Spartinivicinus poritis: one gene and its partner. The protein of the gene in region 1 interacts with the protein of each later gene in a pairwise test. Links are inferred from orthologs where the notes say so. Each region holds a gene or a part of one and is shown in the gene's direction. Other genes may lie near its edges.

Region 1 (6,453 bases):
AAGCGTGCTATCGATCAAGCAGGAGAAGGCGAGGATATAATCAGCTTCGAGCAGGAATTAGCTGCACAACAAAAAATCGTTTCTGACACAGAAGCAGAGCTGGCCAAGCTTTCCAGCCAAGAGCCTACCCCTGCAGAACCGCCAAAACCAGTCAAAAAGAAGCCTGCCGTTAAAGATGAGCAGCACAAAAAGCTCTCTATTGAGCTAGCAATGGCTAAAGCAGCTTTGAAAAAATCCGAGCGAAGCTACGCTAAAGCAGCAGAAGCTGGCTCAGAACAAGAAGAAGCGTTAAAAGCAGAAGTAGCAGCAAACCAACAAATTGTTAATCAAACAGAGGATGCCCTTAACTCTTACCTGACCAGTCAAGCTGAAAAGCACCCAAGCGCCCAGCAAACTATCCCTGAAAACAAAGCAACCAAACCTGCCAAGAAAAAAACACCACTGGATGAGGCTGAGAAAAAGCTAAAAATTCAGGTTGCAATGGCAAAAGCTAACGCGAAAAAAGCAAAGCGTTCTTTAAAGCAAGCAGAGGCAGAAGGTCAAGCCAATCTAGCAGAATTGACTCAGGCAACCAGCCAAGCAGAGCAAGAGCTAGCCACAGCAGAACAAGCCTTAGCAGACTACCTGGCTAGCAAAGCCCCTGAAACAGAGGTTTAAAGTCCTATGTCATTAATTCGTATGTCTTCACCTCATACTCACAGCCAGAACCAAAGCACCAAGGTAATGCAGTGGGTTTTACTGGCTTTAATACCGGGCATCCTGGCTAACTGCTTCTTCTTTGGTTATGGAGTGTTAATTAACCTAGCCTGGGCAACTGCAATTGCACTGGGTAGTGAGGCACTGGTACTCAAACTCCGTAACCGACCCATTCAATATTATTTAAAAGACTACAGTGCAGTTGTAACTGCTTTTCTATTAGCGCTAGCAATTCCTCCAACAGCCCCTTGGTGGCTAACTTTAATTGGATGTAGTTTCGCGATTATTATTGGCAAACAGCTTTATGGTGGACTTGGCTATAACCCTTTCAACCCTGCCATGCTGGGCTATGTACTACTACTGATTTCTTTCCCAGTGGAAATGACCGCTTGGTTATCACCCAAAGGCATCGAAGGTAATTTAACCAACCCTTCATTAATCGATAGTTTGAGCTTTTGGCTCCCAGCTATCGGCAGTAGCGCTGTTGATAGCTTTACTGGGGCAACTCCTTTGGATGTTGTTAAAAACAATACCAGCTTAACTTTGCTGGAGTTATGGCAGCAAACCCCTTTATTGGAAGGTTCTGCAGGTGTTGGCTGGACCTGGGTTAACCTGGCATTTTTAGTGGGTGGAATCTTCCTGCTAGTTAAAAAGGTCTTCACCTGGCATGCACCCGTTGCCATGCTAGCGGCCTTATTTGTTATGTCACTGCTGTTTTATGGGGGCGAAGGCTCCGATAGTCATGGCGGACCACTGTTTCACTTGTTAAGTGGTGCAACGATGTTAGGTGCCTTTTTTATTGTCACCGACCCCGTCAGCTCAGCAACCAGCAAAAAGGGCCGAATAGTCTTTGGTGCCAGCATTGGTGTACTCACATACATTATCAGAGCCTGGGGTGGCTACCCCGATGGTGTAGCCTTTGCCGTATTACTGATGAATATGGCAGCTCCCACCATTGATTATTACACTCAGCCCCGAACCTATGGCCACAAAAAACCCAACCGTGGCCTGGCTAAATCAGACTAGGGATTGTTTTCGATGAGTCTACTTGCCAAAGCCATTAGTAATAACAGTTTACGCCTTGGAATATTTGCTACGCTCACCGTGGGCCTAATTGCCCTGACGTTTGTTTTCACTCAGGATCGGATAGCAGCACAAATTCGAGCCAGTGAACAACGGGCTTTAGCAGATATTCTGCCCCAACGTTATTATGATAATGATTTACTTCACACCTATGTCACTCAACCAGCAGAACCTCTGATTAGCCAACACCAGCCATTCAAGGTGTATGTGGCGTTTAAAGGACAGCAGCCAGCTGCCGTGGTTATTCCAGTGGCAGCACCCGATGGTTATAACGGTCGCATTGACTTACTAGTGGGTATTGACCGCTCTGGCCAGCTCACTGGTACCCGAGTCATTGCTCATAAAGAAACCCCTGGTTTGGGTGATGCCATTGATAGTAAAGTATCCAGCTGGATTGATAACTTTGCAGGCAAATCCTTATTAAATCCCACGGAAGATGGTTGGGCAGTAAAAAAAGATGGTGGTGAATTTGATCAATTCACAGGTGCGACTATTACCCCTAGGGCTGTGGTAACAGCAGTGAAGCGCTCACTGGATTACTTTAATGAACACCAAACCACTTTGTTTCAGGAAGGTGCGAAAAAACTAGAGGAAGTAAACCATGGCTAGTGCAGATCCAAAAGCCATTGCTGTTGAGGGGCTCTGGAAAAATAACCCAGCCTTGGTTCAACTACTAGGCTTATGTCCCTTGCTTGGTGTTTCTAATAGTGTGGTCAATGCTATTGGGCTTGGCTTTGCGACATTAATCGTGCTTACTTGCTCAAACTTGGCGGTCTCACTTATTCGAAATCATGTAACTGAAGCGATTCGCTTGCCTGCATTTGTGATGATCATTGCTGCCTTTACCAGTTGTGTAGAGCTATTAATGCAGGCTTTTACTTATGAGTTGTACCAAATTCTTGGCTTGTTTATTCCCTTAATTGTCACCAACTGTACTGTACTTGGTCGGGCTGATGCATTTGCTTCCAAGCACTCTCCACTTCCCTCTATGTTAGATGGGATAATGATGGGGACTGGCTTTGCCTTAGTATTAATATTACTAGGTGCCGTGCGTGAAGCCATTGGTCAGGGTACGTTATTTGCCAATATGCATCTGCTATTTGGTAGCATTGCAGAAAACTGGACCATTACCCTGATTGCTGACTACAAGAAATTTCTATTTGCTGTATTACCACCCGGTGCATTTGTTTTTATGGGCTTTTTTATTGCTATTAAAAACCTGATTGATGCTCACCAGGCAGCTAAAGCCTCAAAAGAAGTTGCAACAGGCAGCAAACGCGTTAGAGTAACGGGCCAGATTAGCTAAAACCTGTAAACATAGTCTGATAGTTACCTAAAGAGCGCGCTTTCACTCTCTTCAAAAGCGCCTATAAAGCTTATGGATATGGAGTAGCAAGGTATTCTGTAGCTGCGTCGCTTTAGTTTATGGAGGGCTAAGAAAGGCCCTTCATAAACGGCGAAGAATAGCTTGTTATTCTATATTGAACACCTAGATATTGGGCACCTGGCTTATTTTCACACTCTGTTAGAAAGAGTGTAAAAAAAGGTATCGAAGAATTGAAGTAACAGGGTATTTTTCCACCGCTCTACAAGGCCATCCATGGCCTTTAGCGCTTTAGCTGTTCCAGACAGCTGCTCCAAAATACCCTATCACTTCATATTTCTCTGCTTTGTGATAGCTTGTACCACATGGTATACAAACACACTGCACTTCAGATGATGTTTACAGCTCTAATAATATGAAGTGATGTATAGTTAGCCTGAATATGAACAAGCAAAAGCGCCACGAAATTTTTTCCCGTTTGCAAGCCCAAAACCCTAACCCTACCACTGAGCTGGAGTACAACAGTTCTTTTGAACTATTGATAGCCGTTATTTTATCTGCTCAAGCCACTGATGTAGGTGTTAATAAGGCAACTAAAATTTTGTTTCCAGTTGCAAATACGCCTGAAACAATCTTTGCACTAGGGGTTGAAGGACTTAAGAAATATATTAAAACCATTGGTTTATATAATGCTAAAGCTGAGAATATTATTAAAACCTGCAAAATATTAATGACACAACATGACTCTCAGGTTCCAGACACGAGAGAAGCGCTTGAAGCACTGCCTGGTGTTGGCCGTAAAACAGCTAATGTCATTCTTAATACCGCTTTTCGACAACCAGCGATGGCAGTTGATACCCATATATTTCGTGTTAGTAACCGTACTAATTTAGCACCGGGTAAAAATGTACTTGAAGTGGAAAAGAAACTACTAAAAGTAGTACCAAAAGAGTTTTTACTGGATGCCCATCACTGGTTAATTCTCCACGGTCGTTATGTGTGTAAAGCCCGTAAGCCGATGTGTAATTCATGTATTATTGAAGACCTTTGTGAGTACAAAGAAAAAACTGAGTAGCAAAAACCTGTCAGTTAACTTATTAATTATCAAATAACTCCATTTAAAAGGCGTCTGTCTTACCTTATGAGCCAACTCAGCCCAACCGTCAAACTAGCCAAAGAGCTTATCCAGCAACCATCCATTACCCCAAATGATGTTAATTGTCAGGAAATTATGATTATGCGCTTGGCGGCGCTAGGCTTCACCGTGGAGCGGCTTCGCTTTGAAGACGTTGATAATGTCTGGTTAAGGCTAGGTGAAAAAGGCCCTGTATTAGCCTTTGCTGGCCATACTGATGTGGTGCCTACTGGGCCAGAATCAACCTGGCAATATCCTCCCTTTGAGCCAACCATTGCTGATGGAATGCTATATGGCCGTGGAGCTGCAGACATGAAAGGCTCATTGGCTGCAATGATTACCGCCTGTGAGCGGTTCCTGGCTGAAACTCCTGATTTTGAGGAGCATGGCTCCATTGCTTTTTTAATAACCAGCGATGAGGAAGGCCCTGCTAAAAATGGCACCGTTAAAGTGGTAGAGCATTTACAAGCCAGGGGAGAGCATATTGACTGGTGTATTGTAGGAGAGCCATCAAGTACAGAGTTTGTGGGTGATGTTATTAAAAATGGTCGCCGAGGTTCGTTAGGTGCCGTTTTAACGGTTAAAGGTGTACAAGGGCATGTAGCCTATCCCCACCTGGTGAAAAATCCTATCCATTTAGCAGCGCCCGCTTTAGCAGCGCTTACTGCTCATGAGTGGGACCAAGGTAATGAATACTTCCCTCCTACCAGTTTTCAAATTTCAAATATCAGTGCTGGTACTGGTGCAACCAATGTCGTTCCTGGCGAGCTCTCAGTTCAATTTAATTTCCGCTTTTCTACTGAAAGTACAGCTGAATCACTCCAACAACGAGTAGAGTATATTCTCAAACAGCACCAACTGGATTTCCATATTGAATGGAGCCTATTTGGTTTACCCTTTTTGACAGATCATGGTCATTTATTACCTGCAACTGTCAGTGCAGTAGAAGACGTAACAGGCTACAAACCTACCGTTTCAACCGCTGGTGGCACTTCTGATGGTCGTTTTATTGCTCCAACAGGTACAGAAGTCATTGAGCTTGGCCCGTCTAATGCCACCATCCATAAAATAAATGAGTGCGTGAAAGTAGCCGATTTGGACTTACTGTCGTCTATGTATGAAAAGATACTGAGCAAGCTCTTTAGCAAATAGCAAGGCTTGTAGTAGCAGAGCCACCCCAACTACCCATTAACAATAGGTAATTGGGGTGGCTGTTAATACTACACAGCAATTGTTCCAGCTTTGCCCTAATTCACCATCCTTGGTAATTAGACACAATAACAACAAACCAGGTTGCGTATCGCCCCTCTTCTACTTTTCTATACTCAACAGCTTTACAGCATAGACACATTTTGAGAGCCAATGTGCCAAACTGAATAATAAGTCTAACCAAAGGGATGATTTCCACATGAAAACACCCCACTTCAAGCAACAGTTATTAGTTATTAGTCAAAATCCCAAGCGTTTTCTGAGTATTTTTTTAGTGGGGGCAGCTCTGTTTGGTGTAAATGGCTTGCTACTGGTTGCTGTACAAAAGCACTGGATTAGTCCGCACTATAGTTACAACTGTTTTATAATAGGGTTGGTTGGTTTAGCAATCAGCAGTATTATTGCACTAACAGGATATTTGGGGCTTTGTATTGGCAGGATATTACAGATGTTGTTTAGAGACTAAATTATGCAGCAACCTGATATAGAAGTGTACCTTAAAACCACCAATTTAGATGCTATCTTAAACTGGCTTGAAAAGCGCTTTGACAATTTGACCGCTACCAACAGCCATGGACGTAGTCACCACTACTTTGGGATGATAGGTTCCCACGCAGTACCCATTTTAATTGTTGAAAAAGCAGCTGGTCGCTTCTTTTCCAGCATCTGGTTTAATTCCTCAGATTCCCCATGGGAAACAGACATTGACTGCGCCCGAGATGCATACCAAACCCTAAACATAGAAGTTCGTTGTAATGGCAACTTTTGGGAAGAAGGTAAAAATAATGAAGATGAGTGGTGGCAAATTAATGAGTTTGGAGAAGGCCCTGTTCTTTGGCAGGACGTTTAACATAGTAAATATTTAGCAGGAAAAACAGCTACTCTCCTTACACTACCAGTAAAATCTTACACACAGCAGGCTTACCCTAAAGTTTTTTACGAAGACTATAATAGATTACAGTTTGAGTATATGGCTTTGTACTTATGTTGCTAAATAGTAACAGAA
Region 2 (5,858 bases), on another replicon or contig:
AAGCCTCAATCAAGGCGCGAGGAGTGCAGTTTGGTTGCTCCAAATAAATGACGAGCAACACAGAGTGAGGCTTTTTTTAGCCACAACCCGGAGGGCTGGGGCTATTATTCTGCTTTGCAGCGTTGTCAGTTACTTATGTAGCTTACTACACCACGCGCCTTCCGCCTTATAGCCGCCAGCAGAGCCCTTCAGACAGATGTCAACAGGCCCTATTAATGCTTATTTAAAATGGCACTAAAAGGGTAGCGGCTATAATCATTATACGCCTAATCTCAAGGCCCTTCTGACCTGGAGCAAATGAATATGCAGAATGATGTTGATCCAATAGAAACCCAAGAGTGGCTTGAGGCACTGGATTCAGTGCTAGAAAAAGAAGGGGAAGACCGGGCCCACTATTTACTGACTCGTTTGGCCCGTTATGCCAGCCGGGCTGGTACCCAACTGCCCTATTCCATCACTACGCCTTACCGCAATAGTATCCCTTCTTCTCGTGAAGCGAGAATGCCAGGCGATTTATTTATGGAGCGCCGGATTCGCTCTATTGTTCGTTGGAATGCCATGGCAATGGTGATGCGTGCTAACAAAAGTGATGCTGACCTAGGTGGTCATATTTCCAGCTTCCAGTCTAGCGCCACTCTTTATGACATTGGCTTCAACTACTTTTTTAAAGGCCCAACGGAAGACTCCGAAGGGGATTTAGTTTACTTCCAGGGCCACACTGCACCAGGCATCTACAGTCGTGCATTCTTAGAAGGTCGCTTAACTGAAGACCAGTTAGACAACTTCCGCCAAGAAGTCGATGGCAAAGGTTTATCCTCTTATCCTCACCCATGGTTAATGCCTGACTTCTGGCAATTCCCAACCGTATCAATGGGCTTAGGACCACTACAAGCCATCTATCAAGCGCACTTTATGAAATACCTTGATAACCGTGGTATGGCTCCTGCTAACAACCGTAAAGTTTGGGCTTTCCTTGGCGATGGTGAGATGGACGAGCCAGAATCAATGGGCGCCATTGGCCTGGCTGGTCGAGAAAAGCTCGACAACCTAATTTTCGTAGTGAACTGTAACTTGCAACGCCTTGATGGACCTGTCCGTGGTAACGGCAAAATCATTCAAGAACTAGAAGGTCAGTTCCGTGGTGCTGGCTGGAATGTTATTAAAGTAGTTTGGGGCCGTCACTGGGACCCACTATTTGCTGAAGATAAAGATGGGTTGATGCAACAACGGATGGATGAATGCGTTGATGGTGACTACCAAAACTACAAAGCCAAGGGCGGTGCTTATACACGCGAGCACTTCTTTGGTAAGCACCCAGAACTATTGGATATGGTTCAGCACCTTTCTGACGACGACATTTATAAGTTAAACCGCGGTGGTCATGACCCATATAAAGTCTATGCAGCTTATCATGCTGCGGTAAATCACACTGGCCAGCCAACAGTGATCTTAGCCAAAACCGTTAAAGGTTATGCTACCGGTTCATCAGCTTCTGCCAACATTACTCACTCAGTTAAGAAGCTAGCATTAGAAGACCTGAAGTTATTCCGAGATCGCTTTGATATCCCTGTTAAAGATGATGACTTGGAAAAAGTGCCTTACTACCGCCCAGACGCAGACAGCCCGGAAATGGTTTACATGCGCAAGCGCCGTGAGTCTTTAGGCGGTTATGTACCTCAACGCAGAACACGCTCTACGTCATTAGCTGCACCTGATTTAAAAGCGTTCGAAGCAGTAACCAAAGGCAGCGGTGAACGTGAAATTTCCACCACCATGGCTTTCGTCAGAATTTTAGGTGCTCTGGTTAAGGATAAAAACTTCGGTAAAAACGTTGTACCGATTGTACCTGATGAAGCCCGTACCTTTGGTATGGAAGGTATGTTCCGTCAGCTAGGTATCTACTCATCTAAGGGCCAGCTGTATACACCAATGGATTCTGACCAAGTGATGTTCTACAAAGAGGACAAAAAAGGTCAGATCCTTCAGGAAGGTATCAACGAAGCCGGCTCTCATGCCGCCTGGATTGCAGCAGGTACCTCTTATAGCTTCAACAATACACCGATGATTCCTTTCTACGCCTTCTACTCAATGTTCGGCTTCCAGCGAACTGGCGATTTAGCTTGGGCATCAGGTGATATTCAAGCTCGCGGTTTTTTAATTGGCGCTACCGCTGGTAGAACCACCCTCAATGGTGAAGGTCTACAGCACCAGGATGGTCACAGTCATATCCTGGCTTCCACTATTCCAAACTGTGTCAGCTACGACCCAACTTATGGCTATGAACTAGCTGTCATCATTCAAGACGGCTTACGCCGGATGTATGAAGAACAAGAAAGTGTGTTCTATTACATCACTACTATGAATGAAAATTACAAGCAGCCAGCCCTACCTGAAGGCGAAGAAGTTATTCAAGGTATTATCAAGGGTCTATATTGCTTTGAGCAAAACTCTAAGAAAGCCAAGCTTAAGGTTCAGTTAGTTGGCTGCGGCACTATTCTAGAAGAAGTACGCGCTGCTGCTGATATTTTACGTAAAGAATATAAAGTGGAATCTGATATCTGGAGCGCCACTAGCTTCAATGAACTACGTCGCGAAGGACTGGATGCTAAGCGCTGGAACATGCTAAACCCTGATGCAGAACAAAGAGTGCCCTATGTCACTGAGTGTTTTACTAATCGCCAGGGTCCTGTCATTGCTGCAACGGACTACATGAAGTTGTATGCAGATCAGATTCGTGACTTTGTTCCAACTACTTATATCACCCTTGGCACCGACGGTTTTGGTCGCAGTGACTCTAGACAAAAACTGCGTGAATTCTTCGAGGTTGACCGTTACTACATCACTGTTGCTGCCTTACATGCCTTAAAAGAAGAAGGCAAAGTCGATAGCAAAGTGTTAATTGATGCAATGAAGAAGTTCAACATCGATCCAACCAAAACCAATCCACTGTATTGCTAACCAATAGGTGTCAGTAGATTAAAGGGTAAACTATGTCAGAAGAAATCATTAAAGTCCCCGATATTGGTGGTAGCGAAGACGTTGAAATTATCGAAGTATGCGTCCAAGCTGGCGATACAGTTGCAGAAGAAGACTCACTAATTGTGCTTGAGTCTGACAAAGCCACCATGGAAATTCCCTGCCCCAAAGCAGGAACAATCCAAAAGCTATTAGTGCAAGTAGGTGACAAAGTCTCTGAAGGCAGTGAAATTGTGGCCCTGGCCGCAGAAGGTGCTACTGAAGCACCAGCGGAACCTGCTCCTGCTGCAGAAGAAACCGCTACAGCAGAGCCAGCCCCAACACAGCAACCTGCTGCTCAAGCACCAACTGCTTCAGCCATTGAGCCAATTACCGTGCCTGATATTGGCAGTGAAAACGTGCCTGTCATCGAAGTATGCGTAAAAGAAGGTGATGAGATTGCTGAAGAAGACTCAATCATCGTGCTTGAGTCTGATAAAGCCACCATGGAATTTCCTGCTCCTAAAGCAGGTATCGTCAAAAGCCTGAAAGTGAAAGAAGGCGATACGGTTTCCATGGGCGACCTAATCTTAGAGCTGGAAACCACGTCTGCAGCACCACCAGTGGCAGAGCAATCCGCTGCGCCTGCGCCAACAGCTGCGCCAGCTCAAGCACCACAAGCAGCTGCACCACAACCACAAAAATCTGCGACATTAGATAAGCCAAGCCAAAATGTTCATGCTGGTCCAGCCGTTAGAAAACTGGCCCGTGAATTTGGAGTGGATTTGTCACTGGTTAAAGGCTCTGGCCCACGTAGCCGAATTCTTAAAGAAGATGTGCAAGCCTACGTTAGCGAGCAGCTGAAAAAAGCGAAAGCCCAACCTACTGGTGCTACTGGTGGTGCCGGTATTCCTGAAGTGCCAGCCGTTGACTTCTCACAGTTTGGGCCTGTTCGTGAAGAGCCAATGTCACGGCTGCGCAAAGTGGGTGGATTCAACCTGCATCGTGCTTGGTTAAACGTACCTCATGTTACCCAATTTGACGAAGCTGACATCAGCGAACTGGAAGCCTTTAGGCAAGCACAAAAGGCGAAGGGAGTAAAAATGACGCCCCTTCCCTTCTTAGTAAAAGCTTGCGCCCAAGCACTAAGAGCATTACCAAACTTTAATGCGTCACTAAACGCTACTGGTGATGGGCTGGTTTATAAAGACTATGTACATATTGGTATAGCAGTTGATACCCCAGATGGCTTATTAGTACCAGTCATTCGCGATGCTGATAAAAAAGGCTTAGTTGAACTTGCTAAAGAAACCATCGAATTGGCAGGCAAAGCTAAAGAGAAAAAACTATCGCCCGCAGAAATGCAAGGCGCTTGTTTTACAATTTCCAGCTTAGGTAGTATCGGCGGCACCGCCTTTACCCCAATCGTTAATACACCAGAAGTGGGTATTTTAGGGGTTTCCAAATCGTCCATGAAACCGGTTTGGAATGGTAAAGAGTTTGAGCCACGCCTAATGTTGCCTTTATGTTTGTCATACGACCACAGGGCAATCAATGGTGCCGACGCAGCACGCTTTACAGCCATCTTAAGCGATTTATTAGGCGATATACGGCAGTTATTGCTGTAAGCTTGCGAAACGCTTACCCTACAAAAAAGCCCCAACTTTGGGGCTTTTTTAATTTAAAGACAAAATATACACACCCAACAATATAATCTACATACCCACAGCGAAGGATATATTTATTTCCAATCCCAACTTTGAATAGGATGCCCAAACAGTGAACTCCAGACCCCTACTTTAACTCCTGCACTACGCCCCCATGCAGTTAATAATAAGTTATCACCAGCTTCGCTAACTACCCGCTGACCTTCGATTTTCCATTTTTGCCCTTTACCACTATCACAGCTTTTTAATACAGCACGATCACCCCGACTCGCTATATCACTTACCGCTAAACAGTTGCCTGATTTATGCTTTAACCGACCTTGGTCATCATGTTGCCATAGTTGCTTTTTATTAGTGGCACAGTTAGCCAGCTCTGCCTGGTTAGATGTATTAACAGACAAACAATAACCTGTGACTGATTTTAATTGTTTAAAGTCACCTGGATCGGGGTCAGGATCAGAGCCTGCGGTTTTGGCCATTTCCACAGCAAATGATGTAGCCATTTTGGCAAACTTATAAGCATGGTTCGCATTGTTACCAGATTTACTAATGGTATCACCTGTAGTATGTAATGCTTGGTTATGCTTACCAAAAGGTGCTTCTGATGGCATGGTAGCTGGGAAGCCTTGGTTATGCCAAGAGGCATGATCAGAGCAAGCATAGCCACATTGAGTAGTACCAATATTTAATTCAGGTGCATAATAATTTGCGACCTCTTTGAAAAAGTTATTCTGTGCACTATTGGTATAATCAGTAATAATTGCCGCATCAACCGCATCTCCCTGATAGTTGGTCATATCCAATTGCAGCACACCAACCACATTTTTCCCTTGGTTTTTATGAGCTTTAGCAATTTCTTGAGACCCCTTCAAACCTACTTCTTCTGCCGCATACCCCATAAATTTTAAGGTTCTACTAGGCTTGTAGTCATTATTCATTAAAACTCGAATCACTTCTGTAATCGTAGAGATACCTGATGCATTATCGTCAGCCCCTGGTGCACGGGCATTAATTCGATCACTACTGTATTGATTAATTGAGTCTAAGTGCCCACCGACTACAACGATTTCGTCAGCTAATTCATTCCCTTGTATTGTCATCACGACAGAGTCCTGATTCCAACTGTTGTGATTATACAGCTCAACTGATACATCGGATCGGCCCGCACTTAACTCAGCCCATTTGTCACGAATACGTTTTGCAGCATTGACACCAGTACTGCTACGATAATAACGG

The links. The genes of interacting proteins can lie anywhere in the genome.
Region 2: the proteins of nth (region 1) and aceE interact in binary tests that used the Escherichia coli proteins (3 or more experiments, as listed by UniProt). The link is inferred for Spartinivicinus poritis from one-to-one orthologs.

What each region holds. Positions count from the first base shown.
Region 1 is NZ_JAPMOU010000001.1:85,156-91,608, forward strand. The notes cover bases 2,500-5,361. They hold nth (endonuclease III), read left to right. Parts: upstream 2,500-3,545; coding sequence 3,546-4,178; downstream 4,179-5,361. Other genes in these bases: ORQ98_RS00425 (electron transport complex subunit E), read left to right, coding at 2,500-3,085; dapE (succinyl-diaminopimelate desuccinylase), read left to right, coding at 4,245-5,361. In the rest of the region: electron transport complex subunit RsxC, read left to right, coding at 1-657; electron transport complex subunit RsxD, read left to right, coding at 664-1,722; electron transport complex subunit RsxG, read left to right, coding at 1,735-2,388; more of ORQ98_RS00425, read left to right, coding at 2,381-2,499; more of dapE, read left to right, coding at 5,362-5,390; ORQ98_RS00440 (hypothetical protein), read left to right, coding at 5,647-5,913; ORQ98_RS00445 (hypothetical protein), read left to right, coding at 5,917-6,297. UniProt on the Escherichia coli protein: DNA repair enzyme that has both DNA N-glycosylase activity and AP-lyase activity. The DNA N-glycosylase activity releases various damaged pyrimidines from DNA by cleaving the N-glycosidic bond, leaving an AP (apurinic/apyrimidinic) site.
Region 2 is NZ_JAPMOU010000007.1:156,747-162,604, forward strand. Bases 1-3,158 are described here. They hold aceE (pyruvate dehydrogenase (acetyl-transferring), homodimeric type), read left to right. Parts: upstream 1-303; coding sequence 304-2,958; downstream 2,959-3,158. Other genes in these bases: aceF (dihydrolipoyllysine-residue acetyltransferase), read left to right, coding at 2,991-3,158. In the rest of the region: more of aceF, read left to right, coding at 3,159-4,583; ORQ98_RS08155 (M20/M25/M40 family metallo-hydrolase), read right to left, coding at 4,697-5,858. UniProt on the Escherichia coli protein: Component of the pyruvate dehydrogenase (PDH) complex, that catalyzes the overall conversion of pyruvate to acetyl-CoA and CO(2).